Regions from separate parts of the Bacillus cereus group sp. RP43 genome, predicted to be linked through region 1. Evidence: riboswitches for the same ligand, from Rfam matches in the RefSeq annotation. Region 1 holds a riboswitch; each other region holds the start of a gene.

Region 1 (7,500 bases):
CTTCCTCAAGGAACGTCAAGTGAGTAGGTGGGAGATGAATTGGCTAAAATGATAAATGTGATTTGTAGCATACATCTGCCACAATTTAAACCATAACTTTCCCCGGAACGTTAAATATAAATAACTATAAATAAACATTGAAAAATAGTTGTAGTATACAGAGTGAATAAAGTTGTTTCATTTCAGATGTACAAAGATAATAATGTTGTTTAATTTTGAGGTGAAAAACTAAGAACTATGCTAAAATTCGTATGTAGTATGGTTGTTTATAATCGAAATGTTCTTTTAAATCAATATTTAGATTCGAGGAGGAAGTATGTGATCCAGTAAATAATTATTTGACCACATAAAACCATTCCTATTATTTGTGCAATCTCAGGCATATCCATAACATTGAATAAAATAATTGCGAATCCCTCCACAAGAATAGAATAATAAAAGGTATGAGAGCGAGCTCTATTCGCAACATAGTGATTACGCTCATCATTATGTTTTACCATCAATTTTTTTGCATACTCGGCATCGTTCTTAAAACGCCCAATCTGAACTAAACGTATAATCGAAATAATGACAAAAACAATCCCCATCCCACTCCAAAAGCTATCTATCACTTCAAAAGACTCAGCTGATATATACAAAGTAATTCCTATAAATAAGAGTGTCACATACCATATTATTCTACTTTTCACATTTTGCATTTTTAGCTCTCCCTTATTCTTCTTCAAAAATATTTTCCCTGGTCCAACTTGAAAGTTAAGAAATTCTCCACTGTGCAGATCATATTCTAATTGAATTTTGATTCCAGCTGTTTGGGCACACCCTCCAGAGCCTGGATATACATTCTCTAAAGCATTTGGCACTTGAAATACGGTGGCATCTAGGATATGGACTCGTTGAAAATAAGAGAAGAAATGGTTAGAAATTTGTGTTTGTTCACATATCTTTTGTTCTAACAGTAAAGAAAAAATATGTTTTAAAAACAAAACTGCTTTAGCATTTAAACGTTTATTTAAGCCCTCAGGGCTAAGTAAAGTGCCTGTCGCTGCATGAAGCCTACTACATAATCGAACCAAGGAATCACTTGCCACCCGTTGACTAATCCAAATGCAAATAGCAGCTAAGTTTGATCCAGAAAACTTACGTTTTCGCTTTATAAATCCTATTCCACTTGCAAGTTCTTCTAAGAATACAGGTGTAACATATCGTTGTAATTCTTCTGCAAATGGTAGTAATTCATCTTGAATCGAGAGATTCATAAGAAAACATCATCCTTTCTAATTTAGCTTGTTTAGAAAGGATAACGCTTTTTGATATTTGAGGGTATTAAAATCTCCTGAGTTGATGGTTATGTATGGTGACCCCATAGCCAAAGAAGTAAGAAGATATTTAGAAGTGCATCAAATTTTGAGGAAGTGCTTGTGAACCGTATCATAAATAAATGAGGTTTTGTATGTTCGATTTTTAAATAATACCCAAGAAGGAGTGGGTTGCAGTTATAGTAATACTCTATTTTTGTATTTCTATAATAGATAATTTTTTAAAAAAACAGAATTATCTTGACAGTTATTGAATGGATTGATAAGGTTATAAAAAAATATTTCTTATCCAGAGAGGTGGAGGGACTGGCCTTATGAAACCTCAGCAACAGGTCTGCTTAAGTAGACACTGTGCTAATTCCAGCGGGTGATAATCCTGATAGATGAGAGCTTCCGTTTTTATTTGTCAGTAGCGCCCTCTTTTTTAGAGTGCGTTTTTGTTTTTTCTGGATAGTAACTAAAGGAGAGTAGAAATGGAGAACAAAAATGGGCAAGAATTTCAAAGGAAAATGCAAGCACGTCATTTAGTCATGCTATCACTTGGTGGGGTGATTGGAACTGGCTTATTCTTAAGCCCGGGTTACACTATTCAACAAGCTGGCCCATTTGGAACAATTCTATCCTATCTGATTGGTGCGCTAGTGGTTTATCTAGTTATGCTATGTTTAGGAGAGCTTTCCGTACATATGCCTGAAACGGGTGCATTTCATAGTTATGCAGTTAAATACATTGGACCGGGTACAGGGTATACAGTAGCCTGGTTGTATTGGTTAACTTGGACTGTTGCTTTAGGTTCTGAATTTACAGCCGCAGGATTACTTATGAAGCGATGGTTTCCATCGGTTAATGTTTGGGTATGGAGTGCTCTTTTTGCCATTTTGATCTTTGTATTAAATGTCCTGACTGTTAAATTTTTCGCCGAATCCGAATTTTGGTTTTCATCGATAAAGGTTATAGCTATTGTGTTTTTTATTGTTTTAGGAGTAGCGGCAATGCTAGGGTTTCTTCCGATGACTCATTCAAAAGCAGCACCATTCTTTTCTAATTTTACAAGTGGAGGTTTATTTCCTCATGGTGCTACGGCCATTATGATGACCATGCTTGCGGTTAATTTTGCTTTTTCGGGAACAGAATTAATAGGCATTGCAGCTGGAGAAACAGCGAACCCGGAAAAAATGATACCGAAGGCCATTCGAACTACTCTGTGGAGATTGATTATCTTTTTTGTAGGAACAATTGTTGTTTTATCTGCGTTATTGCCTATTTCCGATGCAGGGGTATTAGAGAGCCCTTTTGTTGCAGTTCTAGAACGAATTGGGGTGCCATATTCAGCTGACATAATGAATTTCGTTATCTTAACAGCCATTTTATCTGCGGCAAACTCAGGCCTTTATGCCTCTTCTAGAATGCTTTGGTCGCTTGCTAATAAGAATACGATATCCCCGATTTTTGGGAAAATGACGAAGCAAGGTGTTCCAATCAACGCCGTCATTTTCAGCATGGTGGGTGGAGCTTTGGCTTTGCTCTCAAGTATTGTGGCACCAGATACTGTCTATATCGTACTTGTTTCCATTTCCGGTCTAGCAGTAGTTATAGTTTGGATGAGTATTAGTGCTTCCCAGTTCCTATTTCGCAGACAATTTTTGAAAGAAGGAAATTCTGAAAAGGACTTGATTTATCGCACACCACTATATCCATTAGTACCAATTGCTTCTTTTATCCTGTGTCTGGCATCGTGTATTGGAATTGCATTCGATCCAACACAGAGAATTGCCTTATATTGTGGCATACCGTTTATTTTGTTTTGCTATGGAAGTTATTATCTAACAAAAAATCTAAAAAAGAGGGGCGTAGATTATGTCGAACAAAATCAACCCAATTGATGATATTTTATCCCAACATTCCATTATGCTTCTTGACGGAGCATTAGCTACAGAATTGGAGGCGCATGGATGTAATTTGGACGATCCCCTTTGGTCGGCAAGTGTGTTACTAGAAAATCCGGAACTAATTTATCAGGTTCATTCAGACTATTTTCGTGCTGGAGCGGACTGTGCCATAACAGCAAGCTATCAAGCTACTATTAGTGGTTTTTCCGCGCGTGGAATACAAGAACAGGAAGCTTTGGAATTAATTAAGAAAACGGTGTTACTTGCAAGAAGGGCAAGAGATGATTTTTGGAAGGAAAATAAGCAAACGAATAGGCCTAAACCATTGGTTGTTGCATCAGTTGGGCCGTACGGGGCTTACCTTGCAGATGGTTCAGAGTATGTAGGCAACTATGGTGTGACAGATAAAACATTAGCAGACTTTCACCGTTCGAGAATGTCTGCGTTAATCGAAGCAGGTGCAGATCTATTGGCATTTGAAACGATCCCTTCCCTGCAAGAAGCAAGAGTATTAGATACATTATTGCGTGAGTTTCCAGAAACATATGCGTGGCTTTCCTTTTCGCTAAAAAATGAGAAAGAGATTAGTGAAGGTATGAAACTCGTGGAGTGTGCACGAGCTTTTGAGAAAAGTGAACAAATTGTAGCGATAGGCATCAATTGTGCGCCAGTAACCGTTGTGACTGGTGCAATCCAAGAGTTGAGGGCAAACACCAAAAAAACGATTATTGTTTATCCAAACTCTGGTGAAACTTATAATCCAGAAACAAAAACATGGCATGGTCATGAACAATGTAACTCGTTGGATATTCAATCTGAAGAATGGTACCAAGCAGGTGCACGTTTAATAGGTGGATGCTGCAGAACGACACCTTATCACATTGAGGAGATATCGAACAAGTGGCGTTCTTCCGAGTTTTTCTATTCGAACGAAGCAAAACAGTAATTTAATGGATGATAATCTATCTTTGTGTGTATTTTCATGATTTTGCTTGTTATAAAAAAACTAGAATATCAATAAAACTTTTACTGATAGATGGCACCAACAGTAACCGAATTTCTTTCGCTAATCTTATAAATAAAAAGTCGATTTCCTGTACGTTAAGAAATCGACTTTTTATTGAGTAACTTAATTTCTTTATTAGATTCGAGCTTGGTTAAATTAAATTCAAAATATCTTTTGGGGTATTTAATACATAATCAGCTTTTTCAAAACCTTCGCTTGTCTTTGAGCCCCAAAAAGCGAGTGCGAATTTAACACCAGCACTTTTCGCGCATTGCATATCGTATATAGAGTCCCCAATGTATACTGCCTCATTATTAGGAATATCTAATTGTTTCAAACAAGCTAATAATGGTTCGGGATGTGGTTTGTGTTTATCCGTATCACACGCACAAATTGTATGTTCAAAATGACCGCTTAGATCAAATGGCTCGAACTCATCTATTAATTCTTGCTTAGTTTTTGATGTAACAATACCTAGCTTTAATTTACTAAGGGATAACTCTTTAATAACGTCCTCTAATTCTTCAAACACCGAAACTTCATGGGAAAAATTTAGTACAGATTTGCACCATTTCGGATGGACAACGTCTATATTTTGTATATCTAATTTTTTTAAGGTTTCTTTTCCAGGAATTCCTAATGCAAATCGTAAATCCTGTAACGCATAATCTTCCTTTAGTTCTTCTTTTAAAACTTTTTGTAAGGATTTTAATATTGCTTTTTCTGTGTCTAAAATTGTGCCATCTACGTCAAAAACAAGAGATGTAATCAAAATAAAGCCTCCCTATTTTTTAATCTTCACTTGTAATTACTACTTCAACACCGTTTTCTTTCAAAGTATTATATAAATCATTAGACATAACTCTATTTGTAATGAATGTGTCTATAGATTCAAGCGTTAAACCCTTATAATTTCGTCGCTGATTCCATTTAGTGTGATCTGCCACTAAAATAACTTGATCAGCATGTTTTATTAATTCACGCTTGAAATAAATATCTTCTTCAAAACCATAGTATATCCCGTCTTCTGTAATACCTGCGGTTCCAATGAACACCTTGTCAAAGTGATAATCTTTGAGTTTTTCAGTGGTCGAAGTCCCCGTAGTATGTCGAGAAACCTTATTTAAAGTTCCTCCCAAAAGGTGAATAGTCGTATCTTCAGATTGAGCTAACATATAAGCAGTATCAATCGAATTCGTCACAATAGTTACGTTCTTTGATTGCAAATGTTGCGCTACAAAGTTGACTGTTGTTGAAACGTCTAAATAAATCATGTCATTGTTTGCAATTATATTTGCAGCTTTCATTCCAATCAATTTTTTCGTTTCTAATTCAGTCTGTGACCGTTTTTGATAAGTATCAATTTTCTTATGAAAAGTAGCTAAAGCCACTCCACCATAGGTTCTAACTATTGCTTTATTTCTTGAAAGTTTTACTATATCTCTTCTTGCAGTATCTCGTGAAATATGAAACATTTCACACATTTGTTTTATATTCATGGTTTTTTGTGTTTCTAAATAATTAAGGACTCGTATCAATCGTTCTTCTTGATTCATAAGTAACCTCCATAAGGATATCTTAAGTTAAAATAAGCTTTTTCACAAGTAAGTTTAAGTTATAAGATGCATGAACACTCCTGTAATTAAGTGGTTTTAAGTGATTTTAGTAAAATCTTATTTTTAACGCCTGCCTTTCGAGTTCGTCTAACTTTTTTAGGAATGTCAATTCCGCTTCTAAAAACGCAATACGTGCTTCCTTTCCCACGGCGTTCTGTATAAAAGCCTTCCTCACCAATCACAGCTAAGTTAAACCCATTCTCTAAAAAGATTTGGATAGGGCCTTTTCCTTGTTGATTTTCTTTTACCGCTCTTACTTTAAAATCTGAACAATAGCTAATCGAACATTCCGACACTTTTAATACATTTTTTTCTAGCTGTTTCATTTGAATTTCGTTAAAAATAATCTTACTCATTCTCCGTACCTCATTTCTATCGTTGGTTCCGGTTTTTTGATAAGAAAAAATCGAAATACATATAGATTTTGGTTCATAAACAACTATCTGGTCTCACTATATCATTTCGGGGGAATTGTATGTTTAGATACATCTAAACTGGTTCCCTGTACGTTAAGGAATTAGTTTGTATATTTGAGGAGATGTACGAGACAGGTGTAAATTTAGGGGAATCCAATATTTCCTATTCAAATATGATAGAATGGAAATATATCCAAAACGGAGGAACAACAAATGAACTCAAACACACAACAGTTTATTTATGATATCCAGCAAAGAAAGAAAAATTATATAGAAAATGTATTAAAGGCAATACAACACCCTAAAAAAGAGCAATCTGAACAAGTCATTCAAAATATAGTAGAGAAGATGGATATGATGATCAGTTTAGTTACTACTTACATGACTATTGAATCAGAATCTATGAAAGAATTAAAAGAGCTTCAGGAAGAAATTATTCATGCTCAAGCATATATTCAAAAACGAAAATTTGAAGAAACACAGAGTTGAACTACTCATCACTTAACGTCCTAAGTACGGAAACCTAGCGGTTTCTAATTGATTAGGATATCTACCGGCACTTCTGTACTTTGTAAAGCAGAAACTAATGCTTTACCTTGATCTTCGAATGATGCAGTATTTCCATCTGTGATAAATGCTGGTGGATAATCTTTTGTAACATATTTAAAAATAGAAGCTATCTCTACTTCAGGTAATTTTTCAAAGTCTTTCTCCCCTAAGTAAGCCCAACCAAAGATACGCATAAAATCTTGTACTTCTTTAGTTGTTTTCCATCTTAGCTAAAGCTGGCACATTATATGGACCACAAAATAGCAACACACCTACTATTGTAGAAGGATCTACAATAACGCTAATTTTGGTTAATTTCGCATATTCGGGAGAGATTTGAATATTAACGAGTTGACCAGATATTTGTGCTCCAGCAGAATCTCCTGCAAAATAAACGCGATCTAGTTTTAGGTCATATTCCTTTGCATTTTCTTTTATATATTCATAAGCCTCACCTAGTTGGAGTACTGGTGTAGGATATTCTCTTTTAGGAGCAAGAGCATAGTTTATATTCACCAATGTATAACCATAGGCAGCTAACTCTACTGCATCCCCAGTGATATCTGATTTATCACCACCTACAAATCCACCGCCATGTACCCAAAAAATAACAGGAGTTTTTTCTGTATAATCTTTCGGATAAACGATGTCTAATGTGCCATCTGGAAACTTAGATTTATAATTTATATCCTTAACGATTTTTGTTTC
Region 2 (7,500 bases), on a different contig from region 1:
AATATTTAGTAGGAAAGCAATTTAATGGGACAGTTTTGGTGACAGATAAAGAACATGTTATATTGAATAAAGGATATGGATATGCTGATGTTCAAAATAAAATAGAAAATACGCCTCAAACAAAATATCGTATCGGTTCTATTACGAAAACAGTTGTTGCTACATCCATTTTACAGTTACAAGAACAAGGGAAGTTAAATATCCAAGATAATGTAAATAAATACATTCCTTCATTTCCAGCAGATAAAAACATCACGTTATATCACTTATTAACGCATACATCTGGTTTGCCGGAAAATGGAAAAGGGAAGGTTAATGTGGCTTCACGTATCAATTTAATAAATTGGATTGGAAGTCAAAAGTTAGATTTTCCACCAGGAACAGGTTGGAAGTATACGGATTATAATTATATGGTGCTCGCTTATATTATAGAAAATATAACGAAAAAGCCTTTAGGAGATTATATAAAAGAAAATATATTTACAAAGGCAGAGATGCATGAATCAGGTATGGGAAATATGGTGCCTGGAGATAAAAACTTCACGAAGGGTTATGTGAAGAAAGATCAAGAACTTGTACCAGCGCAAAAATTAGGGATGGACTGGTTATATGGATCGGGTGAGATGTATACGACAGTAGGGGATATGAAAAAATTAGATGAAGCGATTATAAATGGAAAGCTTCTTTCTGAACAAAGTATACAAGCGATGTTTACACCTTCACAAGAAAAAAAATATGCATTTAGCTTTTACATATATCCAGATTATTTCCATAACCATGGTGTACTATCTGGCTGGAATACGTTTAATAATTTCAATAAAGAAAAAGGAACGTTTGTTATTTTATTCTCAAATGTGAAGAATGGTTTGGATGATGATTTTAATAAGGAATTTCGAAAGATGGTAAATGATTTATTAGAACAAAGGGGATGAGAAGATGGAGAATAAAAATTTATCAATAGGTTTCATTGGTATTGGTGTGATGGGAAAAAGTATGGTTAACCATTTAATGCAAAGTGGTTATAAAGTATATGTATATAATAGAACGAAAGAAAAAGCGGATTCTTTAGTGCAAGAGGGTGCGACTTGGTGTGATACACCGAAAGTGTTAGTAAAGCAAGTTGATGTTGTTATGACGATGGTTGGTTATCCTCATGATGTAGAAGAAGTGTACTTTGGGATAGATGGAATTTTAGAACATGCAAATGAAGGTACGATAGCAATTGATTTTACGACATCTACACCAACATTGGCAAAACGTATTAATGAAGCTGGAAAAAGTAAGAGTGTATATACGCTAGATGCACCTGTATCTGGAGGAGATGTTGGCGCTAAAGAAGCAAGACTCGCAATTATGGTCGGTGGAGAGAACGAAATATATGATAAATGTTTACCGTTATTTGAAAAGCTAGGAACAAATATTCAGCTGCAAGGACCAGCAGGGAGTGGACAACATACAAAAATGTGTAATCAAATTGCGATTGCTTCCAACATGATTGGAGTATGTGAAGCTGTTGCTTATGCGAAAAAGGCTGGACTTAATGCAGATAAAGTATTAGAGAGTATTTCGACAGGAGCAGCAGGTAGCTGGTCATTAAGTAATTTAGCTCCTCGAATGTTAAAAGGAGATTTTGAACCTGGTTTTTATGTAAAGCATTTTATGAAAGATATGAAGATTGCTTTAGATGAAGCTGAAAAACTACAATTACCGGTACCGGGTTTAACCTTAGCGAGGGAATTGTATGAAGAACTAATCGCAGATGGAGAAGAGAATAGCGGAACACAAGTATTATACAAAAAGTATATAAGGGGGTAAATGAGATGGATCTCCAAAAGTTTGATGAGATGATTGATGCTGTGCAGCAATCAACTTGTGTACAGATTAATGATAAGCAAAAAGAAGCATTTAAACAAAAATACGATTTTGAGCCAAGTTTTGAATATGGACGAGATGAGAAAGGGCATTATGTTATCCGAACTTCGAAAAAGATGTTAGAGGAAATGGAGTTTTATTTGGCATTGAAATATGATCGAGATGGAATTGCCCTTTATATGCATGCTGAGATTGAAGGGACATGTCACGTATCCGTTAGCTATAGTGAAGATGCACTTCATTTGCAAGAATTGTTTCAATTTCTAGAAGAAAATAAATAAAAAGTCCTCATTTGAGGACTTTTTATTTAGGCAGGCATAATATTTAAGTTGGATAATTTATAGGCTGGAAGCTCGGCGGCATCGTTCAATTGGGAATGGAATAACTTGTGCAATGTGATTAGGACCAAACTGTTTCGCGCGAGCATGGCGTACTATATAAAATGCGCACAGGATAGCAACAGGAATAGCACCGTACAAACCAAAAAATAAAGCGCTTACACAAGATGCGACAAAACCTAAAACACCAACTTCTAATTCTTCCATAATAGCTCCTAAAATGACAGGAATAGCTCCACATGAAACTCCTAGTATAAGTGCGATAAGTAAACTCATGATTATCCCCCTCTGCTTGCAATATTCTTTTCCTTCTTATTATTTGTAGTATATCATACACAAAACAGAATTTTCAGAAAAAATTCAAAAAAAGTTCAATAAATGTTCAAAAAGTGTTCCGAAATATACTTGATAAAATGGAAGTGTGATTTGAATAAACGAAAGGGACAAATTATTTTAGTAAATAAAAAATCAGGCTTACTTCAATGTTATGAAATAAGCCTGTTCCATAGGAGGATGTATATATGTAGAGTGAATAAAAGATTGGAAAAGGGGTTCCAATCTTTTATTCAACTAGCTACCTTAATAAATTGGAACCCAACCTTCTGTTGTAACAAAAATACGAATAGCTACAACTTGGCGATCATCTTGTAAGGTAAAATAATGTCTTGCATTTTCAGGTACAGATATAAGGTCACCAGGCTCAAGTTCAACGTCAAAGAATCGACCATCTTTTCCTTCAATAGCGAAGATGCCATGACCACTGACAATAAAGCGAACTTCATCGTCAGTATGATGGTGTTCTTTTTGGAAATTAATTAATAACTCGTCAAGGTTAGGTGTGCTATTTGAAAGTGAAATCACATCATATGCTTTATAACCTCTGCGCTCTGAAACATCAGCAATTTCTTTTGAAAACAACGTTAATATTTCAGCTTTGTTTTCATCTGTTAAGGAGTAATTTTCTTTTAAATGAGTAGGAAGTTTAGAAATATTCCATTTCTCATATAAAACATCTTCTCCTTGTAGAAAGTTTGATACTTCTACTTCATTTTCAATACGAGTATTTTCCTCATGAATACGAATTTGCGCCATTAGAAACGCCTCCTTGAATTGATAATAATTTTATATGAAATTGGAATAAAAACTCATAAGCTTCTAATCTTTTTTTTGCATCAAAGCTATCACGGCCCCATACGGTAATGCCATGGTTTCGAATTAATACTGCTCCTGAATCTCCTTGTATATGCTTTCGGAATTTCTCTCCAAGCGTCGGGATATGAGCATCATTTTCGATAATAGGAATGTTAATCGTTGCACCTTCTTCCCAAATATCAAGAGCTTTAATAATCTCTTGATTTTGAAGGGTGACTGCATCACTATACAAATTTGTGATGACATTGTTATCAGTTGTATGAACATGAAGTACGCACCCGGCGTTCGTATTGTTATAAATATGTGTATGCAATATTGTTTCTGCCGAAGGGCGTAACTCAGTTTCTAAAACGGGAACTCCTTGATGATTTACTAATAAAAAATCATCTGGAGTGGTTTTTGTTTTATCTTTGCCACTTGCTGTAATAAGAAAAGTAAGGGGATCATGACTGACTTTTATAGAAATATTTCCACTCGTTGCTGGAAACCAATTCCGAGTTGTTAATTCTTTTTTAATTTCACTTAAGTCATACCATTGACGAAAAAGTTGTTTCATAATTTCACCTCCAACAAATGTTTTAGTTCAGCTAGAACATCGTGAAATGTTTCAAACGGTGTATAAGCAATACGATTTTCTTCACACTTTGTAATAAGGAAGTCACGGGCGAATACTTTATCTGCTTGTTTTGCTGCTTGTAAATCAGTAATAGAATCTCCAATCACAATATGAAAATCATCTTTAGAGCTTAGTTTACGAATTAATGATGATTTACAGAGACCACAATTATGCTGACATTGCTCGTCACAAGGGTGCGGCCATTTCACTTCAACAAATTCTCCTGAAAAGTCAGTTGCATTACAATAAATTTGTTCTTTAGGGATTATTTCTTGTAAGAGTGGATAGACGAAGAAATCCATTCCACCTGATATAACGTAAAAGGAAATGTTATTTTCATTAATGAATTGTATGAATTCATGAAAACCTGTACGGATTTCAGCAGTTTCTTGTAAAAACTGAATAATATCATCGTGTAGATTAATAGGTATTAATCGAAATAATTGAGAAACACCTTCTTGAATAGAAAGTTCTTGCGATAAAATTTTTTGCTTTATTTCCTCTGCTGCTGGTGGTGCGAATTTTTCCATAATGGACATGATATTATCGTTATTTGTAATCGTACCATCGAAATCACAAAATACTTGAATACTCATAATTTCACCTCATGAGAAGGATTTCCCCATATTTGTAGTGCGCTATGCAAATTTATTTCATCCACTTCATGGAGTGGTTTACCTTGTAAAGTAGCTTCAATTGCAGCACGGAAAGCTTTGCCACCACCTTGAGCTCCATTTGGATGCCCATGAATCCCGCCGCCGGCATTAATCACAACATCCTTACCAAAATCTCGTAAAATAAAGGGAACGAAACCAGGATGAATTCCAGCAGATGGAACAGAAAAACTTTTCTTAAAATAGTGGTCTTCCTCAGTTAATGCTTTTGTAATGAGAAGAGCTTCCTCTTTTTCTAATGCAACGTTGCCGTATGGTGATGGGAATAAAGAGAAATCAGCACCAGCGTAACGTAGTAATTTTCCAAGTAGTAATGGAGAAGAGAACCCATATAGTTTCGATGACGAATATGCGCCACTTACAGCAGGGTGTGCCATAATAGGAATTGGAATTTCATCGTCTTCCACAAGTGCTTGCAGTACATCTAATCCATAAGAAAATACATTAAATAAAAGAATGTCTGCTCCAGCTACCACCGCACGTTTCGCGTTCTCTTTTAAATCATAAGTTCGCCCTGTTAAATTTACTGCGTATAAAGTTTTATGTCCGTAAGTTTCGTATACAGATTGTAAAACTTCTTTCCCAGATTCAATTCTTTTTGTAAGTGGTGTTAATGAGTTTTCGAATAAAATTTCATCATCTTTTACAATATCTACGCCTCCAATTGCCTGATCGCGTAGTTGAGTTTTTAAATATCCAATATTCCGTCCTATCATCCCTTTGAAAATACTCATTAGAAGAGGGCGATCTTGAACTTGTAAAAGGTTTCGGATGCCTTCAATTCCAAATTTCGGTCCAGGGAACTGTTTCTTTAATTCGTCTGAGAATGTTAAATCGATTAGTTTAATTTCCCCATCTAACGAAAGTTTTCCAAATGTTGTTGTCAAAATGGCTGGTAAGTCTGGGCTGAAGTTCAGCGATGGATAATGAATTTTAATGATTCCACGTGATACTTTTTTGCCAAGATAAGAGTTAATATGTTCTTGTTCGTCTAACTCTTCAATATGAATGACATTGCCTTTATGTTGTTTTAATTGTTCTTGTAATAAGTGTGGTAAATGAGTCCATGAACCAATTGTTAAACCAATTGCAATTTGTTCTGCTTTCTTTTCTAAGTTGTGAGAATCATCGTGGATTAAATATGTCGCTATAATTCCGCTCATTGTTATAACCTCCTAGTTAAATAAAAAAACCTCTCAGCTAAGGAGAGGTTTTTTTACAACCAGCTCCTTATCTGTCAGCGTAACGCTGCGAGAATTAGCACCGTGTCTACAATTGTAGATCGGTTGCCGGGTTTCGTCGGGCTCGTCCCTCCACCTGCTCTTGATAAGAAGTATTTAGAAATGTTTAAATTTTTAAGATAACTGAATTTTGTCAGATATTTTTTATGTTGTCAATGACTTTCTGAAAAAATTTAATTTATCAATTCGATTAATTGCTTCTCGTAATCTATCTTCTGTGTGCAAGAGACCAACACGGACATACCCTTCGCCGTGCTCACCAAATCCAACACCAGGAGCAACTGCAACGTGTGCTTTTTCTAGTAAAATATCAGAAAATTGCTCAGATGTATATCCTTCTGGTACCGGAAGCCATGCAAAGAATGATCCTGTTGGAACGTTTACATTCCAACCAATTGAGTGACAAGCTGAAATAAGAGCATTTCTCCGAGATTCATAACTATTAACAAGTTCTACCACACAAGACTGTGAGCCTAATAGTGCTTCGCGGGCAGCATCTTGAACTGCACCAAAAATACTAACATACATATGATCTTGCAATAGGTTAATAGTTTCGATGACACTTTCATTTCCTACTGCAAAAGCAATACGCCATCCAGCCATATTGAAAGTTTTCGATAAAGTGTAAATCTCAATTCCTGTATCTTTAGCGCCGTCTGCTTGCAAGAAGCTAACAGGCTTTTGACCATCAAATCCGATAGCACCGTAAGCAAAATCATGAACGACTAATATATTATGTTTATTAGCAAAATGAATGGTTTCATCAAAAAAATCTTTTGATGCAGTAGCACCGGTAGGGTTATTTGGATAGTTTAAAAACATTAACTTTGCTCGCTCTGCAACAGAGTCATCAATTTTTGTATAATCCGGTAAAAAATTTTTTTCTGTAATAAGCGGCATTGTTTCAAATTGTGCTTTTGCTAAAGCAACTCCTGATAAATAATCTGGATAGCCTGGATCTGGAACGAGAATAGTATCACCAGGGTTTGTAAAACAAACTGGTAATTCTACTAATCCAGCTTTTCCGCCAAACAAAATAGCAACTTCAGTTTTTGGATTTACTACTACATCATATTCACGTTGATAGAATGTTGCCACGGCTTCTTTTAAGCTTTCGTGTCCGCGAAATGGCGGATATTTATGATGAATGGTCTTTTCAGCAGCATCTTGTAAAGCTTTAACGATATGCTGCGGTGTTGGTTGATCTGGATTACCTTGACCTAGATTAATAACATCGTGACCAGCTGCAACGACTTTGTTAACTTTTGCAACAAGTGAAGCGAAAAATTGTGTCGGCAATGATGTTACTATCTCAGAAGGTTGAAATAATTTCATACTTTCCACCTCTTTTGAAAGTTGTTACAATTCTAGTGACAAATGATATAATCTTTCCAGTATTTTGTAAAGAAAAAAATGAGAATGGGGCTGAAAAAATGAAAGTCGCATGTATTCAAATGGATATTGTCTTTGGAGATGTAGAAAAAAATATTGAGAACGCTAAAAATAAAATAAGTGAAGCGATGAAGGAAAGACCAGATGTTATCGTCTTACCAGAACTATGGACAACAGGATATGATTTAACGAGACTTTCTGAAATTGCAGATAGA
Region 3 (7,500 bases), on a different contig from region 1:
TTCTGTCCCTTTTCCTGCTGAACTATCAATTTGAAGGGCAGCCCCTAGCTGTTCAGCCTGTTCATTCATATGTAATATACCATAGTGCGGCTCATGCTTTGCTTTAATCATGGATTCAAAAAGAGAAAAACCAATTCCGTTATCCTTTACCTTTAAAAGTACATGTTCCCTTTGATAGCTTAATAAAATGTCAACTTTATCTGCCTTTGCATGCTTTATAATGTTCTGCAAGCTCTCCTGCAAAGTATCGAAAATAACCCGTTCTTTCGTAAAACTAAGTTTTCGAGAACGGCCTCTTTCATGATATGTAATGGCTAGACCATATTCTTGTTTTAAGGATTGAATTTTATTTATAATTGCTTGTTTTAGTCCTAATCTTTGTGTTGGATATGGCTTTAAAGCATAAATAGAATAACGAACTTCACTTAAACTCTTCCGTAATTTTTTTATACTTGTATCTACCACTTGCTGCATGTCTTTTGGTCGATCTACATACTTTTTCTGAGCCGACTCCATCTGAAATATCACTCCGGCCAATGCTTGTGCGATTCCATCGTGGATTTCACGAGCAATTCGATTTCGTTCTTCTAAAATCGTTCTTTTTTCCTGTTCAGAGATGAGTGTCCGCGTTTTAAGCAAGCTGCCTAACTGATTAGCAAACGTAGCTAAAGTCTGTACATCTTCAGTAATAAAACTCGCACTCCTGCTTTTCCCTGCCACAAACATTCCAACTAATTCATGATTTACCTTAAGAGGTAAATATACAAGAGAGCGCATAGTATTTTCAAACACTTCATCTCCCGGAGCCATACCTGTTTTCCAATCAGTAACAACAACAGTTTCTGATATCTCTTCAAACTCCTTATACAGATCAGAATAATTAGAAATATCGCGACGTACTTTTCCATCCTTTAATAAAAGTGTCCAGTTCTCTTCATCTTTCGCCCATAAAACATATGCCTGTATTCCTAGAAATCCTTTCAGTGATTGTTTCATCTGCTGTAAGTTGCCAGCAGATAGTCCACGACTTAATTCCGTCGTAATGGAAAAAAGCTTATATAATCGTTCTTTTTCCACCCGTATTTGTCTAACGAAAGAGCTAATGATACAGATTGCCACAAGCGGGAAAAAGAAGAACAGAACCATAATTTCATCCATCACTCCGCGATATCGGTAATCTAAAATATGTATAAGTGAAGAATAAAATAAACAAAAACTCAAACTCAAGAGTACTAACATATTCTTTTTACGCCACTCTTCTAGCGGATAGGGCTGAGGAAGAAGTATGATTAAAAGATCGTAAAATAAACCGTTAAAAAGGCAAAGAAATGCGCTGAATAAAAACAAAATTATGAATTTTTCATATAAAACTGAAAGATTCATTCCAGAAATAAAAAGAGAGAAACATCCACTGGAAAGCCATTCTGCTAATAAGATACTAAGAGCAAGTTGCGCACAATTAAATACTGTCCTTTGCATAGATAAGCGGCGAAACAATTGGATACATAACATCACACACACACACGAAACAACAGTTATATGTATTCCAAACTGCCAATTCATTGTATAAATAAGTGTAAGGCTGAGTGTGATTCCGCCTCTCCAAATGCGGATAGGAAAATACTCAGTAATTCCCATAAACATAATTAACAACAAAAGCAGTATAAGATGAGAAGGCATTTTACTTAAAAATAAAGAAACGATAAAAGCAATTAAACCAAGAAAAGAGATAGAATAAATATAAAAACTAGCTACTTGCTCTCTCATAGAAGTAAAATCTATCTTTTTCAAAACGATCCCTCCCTCAAAAAATTTATCCCGCTATTTGCGGGCAGTAAGACTCCCACCTCAAAAGTCAGGTGGGAGCCCTGCCGCCCGTAAACGCCCGATTGGTGAAGGCTAATAATCAGTAGGGAATGAACAAAACCCCAACTGATTATAGTTTCACTTTATTATCATCATTATCTACTAAAAAACCGGCACTGGCAAAATGAGAATGTTCCCATTAGCCAATCACCGGCTGTGCACTGTCCCTTGGAAGGGGTGACACAATATTAGTATAAAACAGGTCTCTTCATTCCGCCACCCATCAAATGTTATATTTGTAAATATATTCTATGTATATCGTATAGAACTAAAGATGTATATGAATCACTTTCATAATTGTTTGCGTGGAGCTGTTCCGCAAACAAACGTGACCTTTACTGGCTATTTACAACGTGAAGAGAGTTTATTACACAATTATAAATTTTAGTTTACTAAATGATACATAAGGTGAAATATCGCTTTATTTCTATATTCATTATATCAAAAAGATACATAACTAAACATACTTGTAATAAAAACCCATAAAAATTAAAATATGGTTATATAGTATTTTTACTGTATGATGATTTTAAGAAATTCCCCTTAAAATCAACTTACTCACATACCTTTATACAGTAATTGTTCCCCAATTTCTGTATATCAAAAAACCTTTCATTCATTTGAAAGGTTTTTTTGAACCTGCGCATATTCTTCTTTCGTATTCACATTTATAAACCATTCTGCATTTGCTTGTACATCTTCTCCGGCAACATATTTCACATTACATTGTGATAAAAGCTGCCCCATGCTTCTTTTCTCTTCCTGAAGTAAAGTGTAAATCTTCTCTTTCACACGGTAATGATACGCCGCGAGTAACGGTTGTTTTCTTTCATTAATAATAGGCACAACCGCATCATACTCATCACTCGTTTGTTCTAATAAAATAGTAAACCACTCTTGCGAAACATTTGGTGCATCGCAAGGCATAATAGCGTACCAATCTGCTTCGATATATTCCATTCCTGATACAATTCCAGCAAGTGGGCCGTTTCCTTTATAATGCGGAATATCTTCTATAACGGGAACTTGTACTAATTGCTCCACTCGCTCTTTTATATCAGAATGACTAATGACTACAACTCCTTGAAGCGTAGTGGTCATCACTTTCAAAATATGCTCAACAAAAGTACTCCCACCCCAGCTCGCTAGCGCTTTCGGTTCACCGAATCTACTCGACATACCACCTGCTAATACAATTCCAGCAAACTTACTCATTGGCGATGCAGCTCAAATGTAATATGACCTAACTCCGGTAAAATCAACTTATTCATCGCAAGACGAACTGCTCCGCTAGATCCCGGCATTGAGAAGACTACTTTGCGCCCAATCGTACCGCCGATTGCTCGACTTAACATCGCAGCGCTTCCGATATCTTCTAAATAACTAATCATACGAAACAACTCACCAAATCCAACAATTTCTTTATCTAATAACACTGACACTGCCTCAATCGTTACATCACGCTTCGTAATACCAGTTCCGCCATTGGTTAGTACGACATCTACATCTTCCCTATGATAACCAGCTAACACTGCTTGCTGAATACTTTCTTTATCATCTTTTACAATTTCATAAGAGGTCACTGTATGACCTGCTTCTTTTAACAATTCATGTAATAGCTGTCCGCTCTTATCCGTCTCTTCCGTACGTGTATCGGAAATCGTAACAATTTTACAGCGTACTTCTTTTGGTGCTTGTTTTTTATGTTCAGTTACACTCATTTTTCATCTTTCCTTTCTTGAAGACTTTTCTCCATTTTATCATACATATCTTTACACGATTATGTATGAAGCCAACGATGAAGCATGATACAATATAAGTATGTAAACCCACAAAAAGGAAAATAAAAGAGTGTACTTTTTATATTTTTTCTTAGGTTCCACATCATTAGCTACTCTTTAACTCACCTTATATTTTCTACATAATAGATTTAATTTTTAAATTTACACTACAAAATAAATCGGAGGTCTACATATTATGGAACTTTATAAAAAATTAACAACAACATTCATCCTCTTATTTATAGCTTCAATCACCGTGGGGTTTTCTCTAAAAGGAGCAATTCCATATGCTACATTAGTAAGTATTATATTCGCAACGCTATTTTTACTGAGCAGTGCATTTTGCGCGGGTAAAGCACGTCAAATGAAAGGGTAATTACATATGTTCAAGAAGAAACCGATAGTTTGTAAATCATGCAAAAAAGAAATACAAACGTATGAAAAAGCATGGATTCATATGCCCTTTCCGGCAAGCGGCATGACTAATATGAAAAGTATATTGAGCTAGACGGAGAAGTGTATTGTAATTCATGTATTCAAATCATAAGTAAAACAAAATAAAAAAAGCTTTGCGCTCACCGCGCAAAGCTTTTTTTCATATATTATAGACCAGCTTGCTCTTTTAAAGCTACAGCTTTGTCTGTACGTTCCCATGAAAGATCTACATCAGTACGTCCGAAGTGGCCGTAAGCTGCTGTTTGTTTGTAAATTGGGCGACGTAAGTCTAGCATTTTAATAATACCAGCTGGGCGAAGATCGAAGTTGTTACGAACTAGTTCTACTAGTACGTCTTCAGATACTTTACCAGTGCCAAATGTATCAACTGAAATTGATACTGGTTGTGCTACGCCGATTGCGTATGCAAGTTGTACTTCTGCTTTGTCAGCAAGACCAGCTGCTACGATGTTTTTCGCAACATAACGAGCTGCATATGCTGCAGAACGGTCAACTTTCGTTGCATCTTTACCAGAGAATGCACCGCCACCGTGGCGAGCGTATCCACCGTAAGTATCAACGATGATTTTACGTCCTGTTAAACCAGCATCACCTTGTGGTCCACCAATTACGAAGCGACCAGTTGGGTTAATGAAGAATTTCGTTTCTCCATCCATTAATTCAGCTGGAACTACAGCTTTAATTACATGCTCTTTTAAATCGCGATCGATTTCTTCCCATGTAACATCTGGATGATGTTGTGTAGAAATTACAATTGTATCCACACGTACAGGTTTACCACTTTCATCATACTCAACTGTAACTTGCGTTTTTCCATCCGGACGTAAGTATGATAATGTGTCATCTTTACGTACTTCAGTTAAACGGCGAGCTAATTTGTGAGCAAGCGAGATTGGAAGTGGCATTAATTCTTGTGTTTCATTACATGCGAAACCAAACATTAAACCTTGGTCTCCCGCACCAATTGCCTCAATCTCAGCGTCAGTCATTAGACCTTCGCGTGCTTCTAGCGCTTGGTCAACACCCATAGCGATGTCAGCAGATTGCTCATCGATAGATGTTAAAACTGCACAAGTTTCTGCATCGAATCCATATTTTGCGCGTGTGTAACCAATGCCTTGAATTGTTTCACGAACGATTTTCGGAATATCTACATAAGTAGAAGTCGTAATTTCCCCCGCTACCAATACTAAACCAGTTGTTACAGTTGTTTCACAAGCTACACGTGCATTTGCGTCCTTTGATAAGATCGCATCTAAAATTGAATCAGAAATTTGGTCACAAATTTTATCTGGATGTCCTTCAGTTACAGACTCAGATGTGAACAGATGACGTTTTTTTGTCATGTGGTAAACCTCCCTACAGTAATTGTATATATTGTACGGAACTCATCCTTAATTTGCCACAAACTGCGACATACATTTATTCTCCCACACAAGCATACAGAAAAACCTTTCCCACTTAACATAGAGGAAAGGTTTAATTTGCTACTTGCATACTGCTTTTTGCCCTTTGCTCTTATCGTTCGAGACCGTTAGCCTCGCACAGGTTTTAGCACCTATTCACCTGTATTTACCACTACAAGTGAGGTTGCTGGGCTTCATCGGGCCTGTCCCTCCGCCAGCTCGGGATAAGAGAGTATCCGTCCCAACCTATACTAAAGAAATGATATTCATTTGTCAATTAATATTCACATTTTCCTGAAAGTTTTTCTCAATACGCATAGAATGAAATATTAATAAGGAAATGATACATTCACACAAACAAAAATAAATAAATAGTATACATTATTTATATAATTGTGTTATACTCTTGATGGGGATTACGAGGAATATTTCATTAAATGAAAAGGATGGTATATAAATATGAGTACTGTGAATGTCCAAATTGGTTTACATGAATTATTGAACGGAAGCAATGCACAGATTCAATTAAGTGTTCCGCAATTAGTGGAAAAAGTATTAATGCGAAACGAAGGGAAATTAACTTCTACTGGTGCCGTTTCTGCTTCAACAGGAAAATACACAGGACGTTCTCCTAAAGATAAATTTATTGTGAAGGAAGCATCGGTTGCTGACAAAATTGCTTGGGGAGCCGTGAACCAACCGATCTCTGAAGAACATTTTAATAAATTATATACAAAAGTTTTAGAATACTTAAAAGAAAAAGAAGAGTTATTCGTCTTCAAAGGATTTGCTGGCGCTGATCGCAACTATCGCCTACCAATTCAAGTTGTTAACGAATATGCATGGCATAATTTGTTCGTACATCAATTATTTATTCGTCCAAATGAAGAAGAATTAACAACTCACGAATCAGAGTTCACAATTGTTTCTGCACCAAACTTCAAAGCAGATCCAGCAATTGACGGTACAAATTCTGAAGCATTCATTATGGTTTCATTCGAAAAACGTATCGTACTAATCGGTGGTACAGAATACGCTGGAGAAATGAAAAAATCAATCTTCTCTATTATGAACTTCTTACTACCTGAACAAGACATTCTTTCTATGCACTGCTCTTCAAACGTAGGCGAAGAAGGCGACGTAGCACTATTCTTCGGTTTATCTGGAACAGGGAAAACAACATTATCTGCTGATCCAAACCGTAAATTAATCGGTGACGATGAGCACGGTTGGTCTGATAACGGTGTATTCAATATTGAAGGCGGTTGCTACGCGAAATGTGTAAACCTTTCTCATGAGAAAGAACCACAAATCTTCGATGCAATCAAATTTGGTTCAGTTTTAGAAAACGTTGTCATTGATGGTCAAACACGCATCGCTGACTATAACGATACTACTTTAACAGAAAATACACGTGCTGCATACCCTATGCATGCGATTGACAATATCGTACTGCCAAGTGTTGCAGGACATCCAAATACAATTATTTTCTTAACTGCTGATGCATCTGGCGTATTGCCTCCAATCAGTAAGTTATCAAAAGAGCAAGCTATGTACCATTTCTTAAGCGGTTACACTAGTAAGCTAGCAGGAACAGAGCGCGGTGTTACATCTCCGCAAGCTACATTCTCTACTTGCTTCGGTTCACCGTTCTTACCACTTGATGCATCTCGCTATGCTGAAATGCTTGGTGAAAAAATTGAGAAACATGATGCGAAAGTATTCTTAGTAAACACTGGCTGGACTGGTGGCGAATACGGCGTTGGTAAGCGTATGAACTTAGGTTACACTCGTGCAATGATTCAAGCAGCACTAAGCGGTGAACTTGCAAAAGCTGAAACTGCGAAACACGACATCTTCGGTCTTGAAGTTCCACTTCACGTACCAGGTGTACCTGACGAAGTATTAATGCCTGAACAAACTTGGGCTGACAAAGATGCTTACAAAGCGAAAGCAATTGAGCTTGCAAACGAATTTAAAGAAAACTTCAA

The links. A riboswitch is a leader RNA that binds a small molecule or an ion and turns the genes downstream of it on or off. The one in region 1 is predicted to bind S-adenosylmethionine.
Positions count from the first base shown of each region.
Region 2: another riboswitch for S-adenosylmethionine. It lies ahead of mtnW (2,3-diketo-5-methylthiopentyl-1-phosphate enolase); the one in region 1 lies ahead of mmuP (S-methylmethionine permease).
Region 3: another riboswitch for S-adenosylmethionine. It lies ahead of metK (methionine adenosyltransferase); the one in region 1 lies ahead of mmuP (S-methylmethionine permease).

Region 1 covers NZ_JARVHQ010000002.1:341,365-348,864, forward strand. Annotated here, with positions in the region: partial or broken gene QCI75_RS28390 (IS4 family transposase) at 732-1,256, opposite strand; SAM riboswitch class I at 1,599-1,706, shown strand; gene mmuP (S-methylmethionine permease) at 1,790-3,199, shown strand; gene mmuM (homocysteine S-methyltransferase) at 3,174-4,151, shown strand; gene QCI75_RS28405 (HAD family hydrolase) at 4,363-4,983, opposite strand; gene QCI75_RS28410 (DeoR/GlpR family DNA-binding transcription regulator) at 5,003-5,767, opposite strand; partial or broken gene QCI75_RS28415 (IS3-like element ISBsp3 family transposase) at 5,875-6,183, opposite strand; gene QCI75_RS28420 (hypothetical protein) at 6,457-6,732, shown strand; partial or broken gene QCI75_RS28425 (alpha/beta hydrolase) at 6,786-7,500, opposite strand, start outside.
Region 2 covers NZ_JARVHQ010000001.1:1,342,225-1,349,724, forward strand. Annotated here, with positions in the region: gene QCI75_RS07125 (serine hydrolase domain-containing protein) at 1-932, shown strand, start outside; gene QCI75_RS07130 (NAD(P)-dependent oxidoreductase) at 937-1,815, shown strand; gene QCI75_RS07135 (DUF3909 family protein) at 1,821-2,153, shown strand; gene QCI75_RS07140 (hypothetical protein) at 2,211-2,486, opposite strand; gene QCI75_RS07145 (1,2-dihydroxy-3-keto-5-methylthiopentene dioxygenase) at 2,790-3,302, opposite strand; gene QCI75_RS07150 (methylthioribulose 1-phosphate dehydratase) at 3,280-3,918, opposite strand; gene QCI75_RS07155 (2-hydroxy-3-keto-5-methylthiopentenyl-1-phosphate phosphatase) at 3,915-4,574, opposite strand; gene mtnW (2,3-diketo-5-methylthiopentyl-1-phosphate enolase) at 4,571-5,815, opposite strand; SAM riboswitch class I at 5,880-5,985, opposite strand; gene QCI75_RS07165 (pyridoxal phosphate-dependent aminotransferase) at 6,038-7,228, opposite strand; gene QCI75_RS07170 (carbon-nitrogen family hydrolase) at 7,243-7,500, shown strand, end outside.
Region 3 covers NZ_JARVHQ010000001.1:663,299-670,798, reverse strand. Annotated here, with positions in the region: gene QCI75_RS03475 (GAF domain-containing sensor histidine kinase) at 1-1,791, opposite strand, end outside; gene QCI75_RS03470 (molybdenum cofactor guanylyltransferase) at 2,479-3,081, opposite strand; gene QCI75_RS03465 (MogA/MoaB family molybdenum cofactor biosynthesis protein) at 3,078-3,587, opposite strand; gene QCI75_RS03460 (hypothetical protein) at 3,844-4,023, shown strand; gene metK (methionine adenosyltransferase) at 4,250-5,449, opposite strand; SAM riboswitch class I at 5,619-5,740, opposite strand; gene pckA (phosphoenolpyruvate carboxykinase (ATP)) at 5,969-7,500, shown strand, end outside.